Regions from separate parts of the Streptomyces zhihengii genome, predicted to be linked through region 1. Evidence: riboswitches for the same ligand, from Rfam matches in the RefSeq annotation. Region 1 holds a riboswitch; each other region holds the start of a gene.

Region 1 (2,188 bases):
CCGCGCTCGGTGACACGACGGAGTCGTTCGCCGCGGCACGGGACGCCGCCGAGGCGGGCGCGCAGGCCACGGTGCCCCTCCAGGCGCGCAAGGGCCGGGCCAGCTATCTCGGGGAACGCAGCATCGGGCACCGGGATCCGGGGGCGACGTCGTCGGCGCTGCTGATCGCCGCCCTCGCGCAGGCGGCGGAGGAGGAGGCGTGAGCGGCGGGGACGGCCTGGTCGGCATCGTGCTCGTCTCGCACAGCGCGCGGGTGGCCGAGTCCGTGGCGGAGCTCGCCCGGGGGCTCGCGGGCGGGGGCGCGCTCGCGCCGGTGGCGCCCGCCGGCGGGACGCCGGACGGCGGCCTCGGGACGAGCGCCGAGCTCATCACCGCCGCCGCATCCGAGGTGGACGGCGGGGCCGGTGTGGCGGTCCTCGTCGACCTCGGCAGCGCCGTGCTGACGGTGAAGGCCCTGATCGCCGAGGGGGACGAACTGCCCGCCGGGGCCCGGCTGGTGGACGCGCCGTTCGTCGAGGGCGCGGTCGCCGCGGTGGTCACGGCCTCGGCCGGCGGGGACCTCGACGCCGTGGCGACGGCGGCGGCGGAGGCGTACGGCTACCGCAAGGAGTGACCGGGCACGGCGCCTTTCCGGCGGGCGCCCGGCCTCTCCCGGCGGCGCCTCGCGGCGGGGCGGCGCCGGGGAAGGCCCCGGCGGAGGGCGCGCGGCGCGCGGGGCGGGCGCGCGAGGGGTCGCGGAGAGCGCCCGGCCGGGAGCGGCTTGTGAGCCCGCTGGTCGGGGGACTACTGTCACGGGGCCTTGGTGTTCGGGAAACCGGTGCGGAACCGGTGCGGCCCTCGCCACTGTGATCGGGATGTCCGGCTCCACCTCCCCCTCCGGGGGAAGCCACTGGGACACCGCGGGAGACCGCGGCGCCTGGGAAGGCGGAGCCGGGTGTGACGTGTGCCCGGAAGACCTCCGGACACCGACGCCCGTCAGCCAGGAGACCGGCCAGGGTGCGTTGTCCATCCACGAGGTGCTGGAGAGGGTCTCCCAACCATGCATATAGCCGAGGGGTATCTGCCCCCGTTGCACGCCGTCGCCTGGGGCGCGGCGTCCGCCCCGTTCGTCGTCCACGGTGTCCGCGCCCTGACCCGTGAGGTCAAGGCCCATCCCGAGTCCACGCTGCTGCTCGGCGCCTCCGGCGCCTTCACGTTCGTGCTCTCGGCGCTCAAGATCCCGTCGGTGACGGGAAGCTGCTCCCACCCCACCGGCACCGGACTCGGGGCGATCCTCTTCAGGCCGCCGGTGATGGCGGTGCTCGGCACCATCACGCTGCTGTTCCAGGCGCTGCTGCTGGCGCACGGCGGGCTCACCACGCTCGGCGCCAACGTCTTCTCGATGGCGATCGTCGGGCCGTGGGCCGGCTACGCCGTCTACCGGCTGGCGCGCCGCGGCGGCGCGCCCCTGATGGTCGGCGTGTTCCTCGCGGCGTTCACGGCCGACCTCGTCACCTACTGCGTGACCAGCGTCCAGCTCGCGCTCGCCTTCCCCGACCCGGGCACCGGTTTCCTGGGGGCGCTCGCCAAGTTCGGCGGGATCTTCGCGGTGACGCAGATCCCGCTGGCGGTCAGCGAGGGGCTGCTGACCGTGCTGGTGATGCGGCTGCTCGTCCGGTCCAGCAAGGGCGAACTGACCCGTCTGGGCGTGCTGGTGACCGGTGGCGCCCGCGGCGCCGCGAAGGAGGCGGGGGTCCGATGAGCCGTAACGCGAAGATCAACACGCTGCTGGTCCTGATCGTGGTGGCGCTGGCCGTCCTGCCGCTGGCCCTCGGGCTCGGGGACCACAAGGAGGAGCCGTTCACGGGCGCCGACGCGCAGGCCGAGACGGCGATCACCGAACTGGAGCCGGACTACGAGCCCTGGTTCTCGCCCCTGTACGAACCGCCGTCCGGCGAGGTGGAGTCCGCGCTGTTCGCCGTCCAGGCGGCGCTCGGCGCGGGCGTCCTGGCGTACTACTTCGGGCTGCACAAGGGGCGCCGCCAGGGGGAGGCGCGCGCGGCGGCGGCCGCCGCCGCGGATCCCGGCGCGGGTGACGCGGGTGACGCGGGTGACGCCGCGTCCGGCGGGGCCGGGGTCGCGGACGGCACCGCGCCCGGCGGCAGCACGACGGCCGCTTCCTGACCGGCGGTGCTGCCGATCGACGCGG
Region 2 (2,188 bases), on a different contig from region 1:
CGTCGGGGTCCCGGTCGGCGACGGTCTCCCAGTTGATCTGGGGCCATTCGTCGTGGGTGTCGGTGAAGGCGTTGCGGGCGCCGACCGCGCGGGTGATGGCGCCGGGGGCGCCGCAGCAGCCCGCCAGGTAGGGGGACTGCGCGTTGGCGAACCAGTACATGAGGGAGACGTCCGCGGCGTCCAGGCCGGCGGTGGCCGCGCGCACCCGCTCCTGGAGCCGGGCGACGAGGTCCTCGCCGCGTTCCTCGACACCGAAGGCGCGGGCCAGGTCGCGTATCTCGCCGTACACGTCGGCGAGTTCGAGGGGGCGGCTGCGGGAGCCGTCGCCGCCGGCCGCGTTGTCCTTGCCGGCGGCGCAGTCGGTCGGCGAGACGTAGACGGGGACGCCGAGCTTCTCGAACCGCTCGCGGGTGGCGACGCCGCCCTTGCCGACGGTGGACTCGAACGAGGCGGTGACGAAGTCGGGTTCGGCGTCGAGCACCTTCTCGAACGAGGGGTTGTTGTCGGCGAGGCGCGGGACGGAGGCGTTCGCCTTCTCCAGGCCCTTCATCACGGGGTCGGTCCAGGTGGCGGTGCCCGCGAGCCGGTCGGCCAGGCCCAGGGAGAGCAGGATCTCGGTGGTGCCCTGGTTGAGGGAGACCGCGCGGGCGGGGGGCGCGGTGAGTGTGACGCGGTGACCGCAGTTGTCGACGGTGCGCGGGTATCCGCCGGCGGACGCGGCGCCGCCGGGGCGCTCGTCACCGCCGCCCGCGCCGCACGCGGTCAGCAGCAGGGCGGGGAGGAGCAGGAGGGCGGTGGGACGGAGGGTGTTACGGGGCACGAGGTCGCCTCGGGGGTCGGGGCTCGTACGCGGAGCCTGGCCTGTGGGTCCCTTCCCGCGGGGCGCGGGAAGGTGCCAGCAGGTCTTCGGACTCGGGTTCGTCCGGACGGAGCGCCTTCCCGGGAGGTGTGCCGGCCGTGCGGCCGTACGGTCTCCCAGTGGCGTGAGTGCCCCGCCCGTCCCCCTCACCGCTGCGCGTCAGTTCCGGATTCGCACCGGATTCCCTGGCCGTGGTGTGGCTCGACTGGCCCCGGCAGGCTATCAAGGCCCCGGAGGCGGCCCGCCGTGGCGTCGGTCACGCCCGCTCCGCGCCGTGGCACGGGCCGCGGGGCCGGGGCGGGGGCTCATGTGCGGTGCCGTCAGGAGGCGTCGCGGGGCCCGGCGGTGCTGCCCCGGACGACGAGCTGGGTGGCGAGTTCGAGGCGCAGGTGCTCGGCGGGCTCGCCGTCCATGATGCGCAGCAGGGTGTTGGCCGCCATGGCGGCCATGTCGAGCAGGGGCTGGCGGACGGTGGTGAGCGGCGGGTGGGTCCAGCGGGCGACGGGCAGGTCGTCGAAGCCGACGACGCTCATGTCCCCGGGTACGGCGAGGCCGCGGGCCCGCAGCACCTCGAACGCGCCGAGCGCCTGGAGGTCGCTGGCGGCGAAGACGGCGGTGGGCGGCGGGCTGCCGTCGGCCTCGGCGCGGTCGAGCAGCCGGGCCGTCTCGGCGCGGCCCGAGGCGTCGTTGAACTCGCCGTGCGGCACCCACTCCTCAGGCACGGGGAGTTCGGCCTGCTCCATGGTGGCCCGGAAGCCGTCGGCGCGGGCCCTGCTGCACAGGACGTGGCGCGGGCCCGCGAGGTGCGCGATCCGGGTGTGGCCCTGGGCGATCAGGTGCTCGGTGGCGCTGACCGCGCCGGCCCAGTTGGTGGCGCCGACGGTGGGCACGAGGGCGTCGACGCTGCCGACCGGGTCCACCAGGACGAACGGGACGTCCATCGCGGTGAGCCGGCGGCGCTGCTGGGGGGTGAGTTCGGAGACGACGAGGATGGCGCCGTTGCTGCGGCGGGCCGCCATCTGGTCGATCCACTCGCGGGTGTCGGAACTGCGCCCGTGCACCGCGGAGAGGACCATGCTGGCGCCGGCGGCGTGGAGCACCTCGTCGACCCCCCTGATGATCTCGACCGACCAGAGGCTGTCGAGTTCGTTGAGGACGAGGTCGACGACGGCCCCGCGGCGGCGCGCCGGGCGGCGCTGGTAGCCGAGCCGGTCCATGACGGCCTCGACGCGTTCCTTGGTGTCCGTGGACACGTCGGAGCGTCCGTTGAGGACCTTGGACACGGTGGAGACGGAGACGCCGGCCTCTGACGCGACGGTGTTCAGGGTG
Region 3 (2,188 bases), 500 kb from region 1:
GACTGCGGCCGGTGCTCCCTCATGAAGACCCGCTGCGCCTCGTCCCAGGGGAGGTCCGGGCCGACGAGTTCGCGGACGAAGTCCTCGACCCCTCCGGTGTGCGTGGGGCCCGCGATCACCGAGTTGACCGTCACGCCCGTGCCCGCCGCCTCCTTGGCGAAGCCCCGGGTGACGGCCAGCAGGGCGGTCTTGGTCGCGCCGTAGTGGATCATCTCGGCCGGGGTCACCACCGCCGAGTCGCTGGCGATGTTCAGCACCCGGCCCCAGCCGCGGTCCGTCATCCCCGGCAGGCAGGAGCGGATGAGGCGGACCGCCGACAGCACGTTCACGTCGAAGTAGCGCCGCCACTCGGCGTCGTCGATCTCCAGCGCCGGCCGCGCCCCGAAGACGCCGAGATTGTTGACGAGCACATCGACCCGGGGGAGCCGCCCCAGCACGTCCCCGGCCCCCTCCTCCGTGGCCAGATCCCCCGGCGCGGCCACGAAGTCGCCCTCCGGTACCTGCCCGCGCAGCCGCTCGACCGCCTCCCCAGTCCGTCCGGCATCGCGTCCGTTGACGGCGACACGCGCGCCGGCCGCCGCCAGACCGGCGGCGATCGCCGCCCCGATCCCCTGGGTCGACCCGGTCACCAGGGCCGTCTTCCCGCCGAGGTCGATCTGCATCGCGACTGCGCTCCTCACATGGTCGGATCCGCCGGGAGGCCCGGTGCACCCGTCCGGAGCCGGCGGGGTGGTGCGGTGCGCCCTCAATTGAGTCACCTCCGCCCCGGGCCGTCGCCGCCGACACGCGAACACAACCGCCGACACGCGAACAGCGGCGCCGGCACCCGAACACCGCGCGGGCGAACACCGCGCGGGCGAACACCGCGCGGGCGCATGCGCGTCGGCCCCTGTGCCCACGTCCGCCGGCCTCCGTTCCGGCTCAAGATCGCGGATGAGATGATGCCCGGCGACAAGGCGACGGCGGACGAGGAAGCCGGTGTGAATCCGGCGCGGTCCCGCCACTGTGATCGGTGAGCCGGTCCCGACGAGCCCCTGCCCGCACGGGCGGGAAGGCGGCGGACGGGCACGGACCCGAGAGCCAGGAGACTCACGCGGTCGCCTCCTCCACGAACCACCGGGGCGGATCTCCCCGGAGAGAGGGACGGTGCGCCATGCCCGCCACACCCACCGGAGCGACGACCGGCGAACCCGCGCGCAGGACGGGCGGCGGACCCGTGCCGTGCCGCGTCGTCGTCTGCCGCGACTGCTGCTGCGGCAGCTCCAAGGTGCGGGGCGTCGACCACGCCGCCCAGACCGCACGCCTGCGCCAGGCCGGGCCGGTGAGCGTCTCCGACTGCCTCGACGTGTGCGACCAGGCCAATGTCATCGTGGTCCGGCCCTCCGCCGCGGGCAGGGCCGCCGGCGGGCGCCCGGTCTGGCTCGGGCTGGTCAACGACGCCGCGGCGACGGAGGACGTCGTCGCCTGGGTCCGCGCCGGCGGCCCCGGCATCGCACCGCTGCCGGACATCCTCGACCTGTACACGTTCACCCCGCCCGGCCGCCCGGCGGTCTCCTGACGCCACCGCCGTGTCCGCCGCAGGCGCGGCGGACACCCGGCTCGGTGTCCTCGGCGGATGCCGGGCGTCGTCCGGGGCCCGGGGCGGGTTCTGCCGGCGGCGGAACACCGCCCGGACGGGGCCCGACGATCACTACGGTCCCTTCCCATGACGACGAGGACGACGAGGACGACACAGGCGACCGGGGCGACGCAGACGGCACGGGCGGCACGGGCGGCACGGACGACGGTGACGACGCGCACGGTCGCGTACCCGGCCGACGGTCTGACGATGACCGGGCACCTCGCGCTCCCGGCCGGTGCCGACCGCCGGCCCGCGGTGCTGCTGGGACCGGAGGGCACGGGGCTCAGCGACGTCGAACGCCGCCGGGCCGATGCCCTCGCCGAGCGGGGATACGTGGCGCTGGCCTTCGACCTCCACGGCGGGCGCTATCTGGGCGACCCCGAGGAGATGCTGGCCCGGTGCCTGCCCCTGCTCGACGACCCCGACCGGATGCGGGGCATCGGCCGTGCGGCGCTCGACGTGCTGCGCGCCGAACCGCGGACCGACCCCGACCGGATCGCCGCCGTCGGCTACGGCACCGGGGGCGCGATCGCGCTGGAACTCGGGCGCGACGGCGTCGATCTGCGC
Region 4 (2,188 bases), on a different contig from region 1:
AGGAGATGCCGATGCCGCCGGCGTGCTTCGACAGCCGCGCGACCTGGTGGTACCGGTCGTAGATGGAGTCCAGCTCGTCCAGCGGGGAGTCCAGCAGATAGCAGGACGACATCTGGGGGTGGCGGGTGCCCGAGTTGAAGAGGGTGGGGGAGGACGGCAGGTATTCGAGCCGGCTCATCAGCCGGTACAGCGCGCCGACCTCGTCCAGGGCCCGCGGGCCGTCGTCCTCGGCGAGACCGGCCGCGACCCGCAGCAGGAAGTGCTGGGGCGTCTCGACGACCTTGCGGGTGAGGGGGTGCCGCAGCAGGTAGCGGCTGTAGAGGGTGCGCAGGCCGAAGTAGCCGAAGCGGTCGTCGGCCACCGGGTCGATCAGCGCGTCCAGCCGGGCGGAGTGCCGCGCGACGAGGGCCGCCGTGCGGTCGGCGATCAGGCCCTCGCGGTGTCCCACCGCAACCGACGCCGAGAACGACACGGCACCCTCGCCCGCGGCCTCCTCGGCGATGGCACGGGCCAGCAGCCGGGCGGCGAGCCGGGAGTACGCCGGGTCCTCGGAGATCAGACCGGCGGCGGCGTCGACGGCCAGGGAGCGCAGCTCGGCCTCGTCGGAACCGCTGTGGCGGCCGCGCAGCGCGGCGGCGGCGACCCTGCCGGGGTCGGTGTCGGGCAGGTCGGCCGTCAGCTCGGTCAGGGTCCGCAGCAGTGCGGTGCCGGGGCCGTCGTGCTGCGTGGCCGATACCGGATCGGCGGGCGCGATGGTCACGGTGGTGCTCTCCCTCGCTCGGCTCCGAACGGCGCGAGGAGGTGGCAGGGCCGTGGCGGGACATGCCGGGACGGCACCGCGCACGGCGTCCACCGGCCCAACCGCGAGGCCCGGACGTCTGGGCACCCGGATCGGTCGAGCCGGGCGCACCGTCGGCAGGTCCTCGGACTCGCGGGTACGACAAAGCGCACCACAGCACACCGTTGCGGGACAGTTCCGGATTCGCACCGGATTCCCCTGCGGCGACAGCGAGATGAGCATACATGTGGGGGCGGGGTGCTGAGTGTGCCCCCACATGTTGTGTCCCCGGCGTGCCGCCGAGGGGTTCAGAGCTCCAGCGCGTACGTCAGCAGCGGAACCGACGGGATGGGCGACCAGTCGCGATCGGGGGTGCGGACGAAGCCCATCCGGCCGTACACGCGGTGCGCCGTGTGCATCGCCGACTGCGTGGACAGCACCAGCCGCGCGCGTCCCAGCGCCCGCGCCCGGTCCACGCAGACCCGCACCAGCGCCTCGCCCGCGCCCCGTCCGCGGGCCTCCTCGGCGACGGCCAGGGTGCGGAACTCGGCCTCGCCCGGCCCCGCGACATCGGCGTAGGGCCCGGGCTCCGGGACGAACGCCACACCGCCGAGGAGCCCGCCGCCCTCGTCCACGGCGACGTAGACCTCGGTGTGCGCCGCCCGCCCCGCGACGTCCCGCAGGACCTCCAGATAAGGGTCCTCCTCCCCGAAGTCGAGGAGGCCGCCCCGCAGGTACGCCTGCGCCGTCAGTTCCCCCAGTGGCCCGTACTCGCCCGGCTCGATCCGCCTGATGGTGATGTCCATGCCGGGCAGTGTGCATCAGGCGACGGCGGAGGGCCGCCGCATTTCCCCGCGCGGGCGCGGGGTGCGACGGCCCTCCCATGGCCGGTGGAGCGGTGGTTCAGTGACCGCCGGGCGCACCCGCGGTGGCGGGCGGGAGCTCGGTCTTGACGCCCGGGTCGCCCGAGTCCGCGGTGTAGTCGGACGGGCTGGTCTCGTCGACGCCGTCGGGGGCCTTCAGGGCCCGCAGGACGAAGGTGAGGACCACGGTGACCACGACGTTCAGCACGAAGGCCGTGAGGCCGATGTAGCCGATCTCGCCGATGCCGGGGATCTCGGCCGAGGAGCCGCCGAAGTGCTTCTGGGTGGGGCTCGCGACCCCGTAGGCGGCGGCCGTGCCGTAGACCATGCCGACGGCCCAGCCGCCGATCAGCGCCCAGCGGTGGAACCAGCGGGTGAACAGACCGCCCACCAGGGCCGGGAAGGTCTGGAGGATCCAGATGCCGCCCAGGAGCTGGAAGTTGATCGCCACCGTCTTGTCCATGGTGAGGACGAAGGCGAGGGCGCCGACCTTGACCAGCAGCGAGACCAGCTTGGAGACCTTGGTCTCCTGGGCCGGGGTCGCGTC

Evidence for each region. Region 1 has a riboswitch for cobalamin ahead of JE024_RS31710 (energy-coupling factor ABC transporter permease). Riboswitches for the same ligand answer to the same signal wherever they lie in the genome.
Region 2: another riboswitch for cobalamin. It lies ahead of JE024_RS08825 (ABC transporter substrate-binding protein); the one in region 1 lies ahead of JE024_RS31710 (energy-coupling factor ABC transporter permease).
Region 3: another riboswitch for cobalamin. It lies ahead of JE024_RS33625 ((2Fe-2S) ferredoxin domain-containing protein); the one in region 1 lies ahead of JE024_RS31710 (energy-coupling factor ABC transporter permease).
Region 4: another riboswitch for cobalamin. It lies ahead of JE024_RS12000 (ribonucleoside-diphosphate reductase subunit alpha); the one in region 1 lies ahead of JE024_RS31710 (energy-coupling factor ABC transporter permease).

The regions. Positions count from the first base shown of each region.
Region 1 covers NZ_JAFEJA010000002.1:907,000-909,187, reverse strand. The annotation lists gene dhaL (dihydroxyacetone kinase subunit DhaL) at 1-203, shown strand, start outside; gene JE024_RS31715 (PTS-dependent dihydroxyacetone kinase phosphotransferase subunit DhaM) at 200-613, shown strand; cobalamin riboswitch at 784-1,010, shown strand; gene JE024_RS31710 (energy-coupling factor ABC transporter permease) at 1,040-1,741, shown strand; gene JE024_RS31705 (energy-coupling factor ABC transporter substrate-binding protein) at 1,738-2,163, shown strand; gene cbiQ (cobalt ECF transporter T component CbiQ) at 2,170-2,188, shown strand, end outside.
Region 2 covers NZ_JAFEJA010000001.1:2,168,433-2,170,620, forward strand. The annotation lists gene JE024_RS08825 (ABC transporter substrate-binding protein) at 1-820, opposite strand, end outside; cobalamin riboswitch at 881-1,084, opposite strand; gene JE024_RS08830 (LacI family DNA-binding transcriptional regulator) at 1,180-2,188, opposite strand, start outside.
Region 3 covers NZ_JAFEJA010000002.1:1,409,728-1,411,915, forward strand. The annotation lists gene JE024_RS33620 (SDR family NAD(P)-dependent oxidoreductase) at 1-662, opposite strand, end outside; cobalamin riboswitch at 925-1,111, shown strand; gene JE024_RS33625 ((2Fe-2S) ferredoxin domain-containing protein) at 1,154-1,558, shown strand; gene JE024_RS33630 (dienelactone hydrolase family protein) at 1,829-2,188, shown strand, end outside.
Region 4 covers NZ_JAFEJA010000001.1:2,937,456-2,939,643, reverse strand. The annotation lists gene JE024_RS12000 (ribonucleoside-diphosphate reductase subunit alpha) at 1-760, opposite strand, end outside; cobalamin riboswitch at 898-1,022, opposite strand; gene JE024_RS11995 (GNAT family N-acetyltransferase) at 1,087-1,584, opposite strand; gene mctP (monocarboxylate uptake permease MctP) at 1,682-2,188, opposite strand, start outside.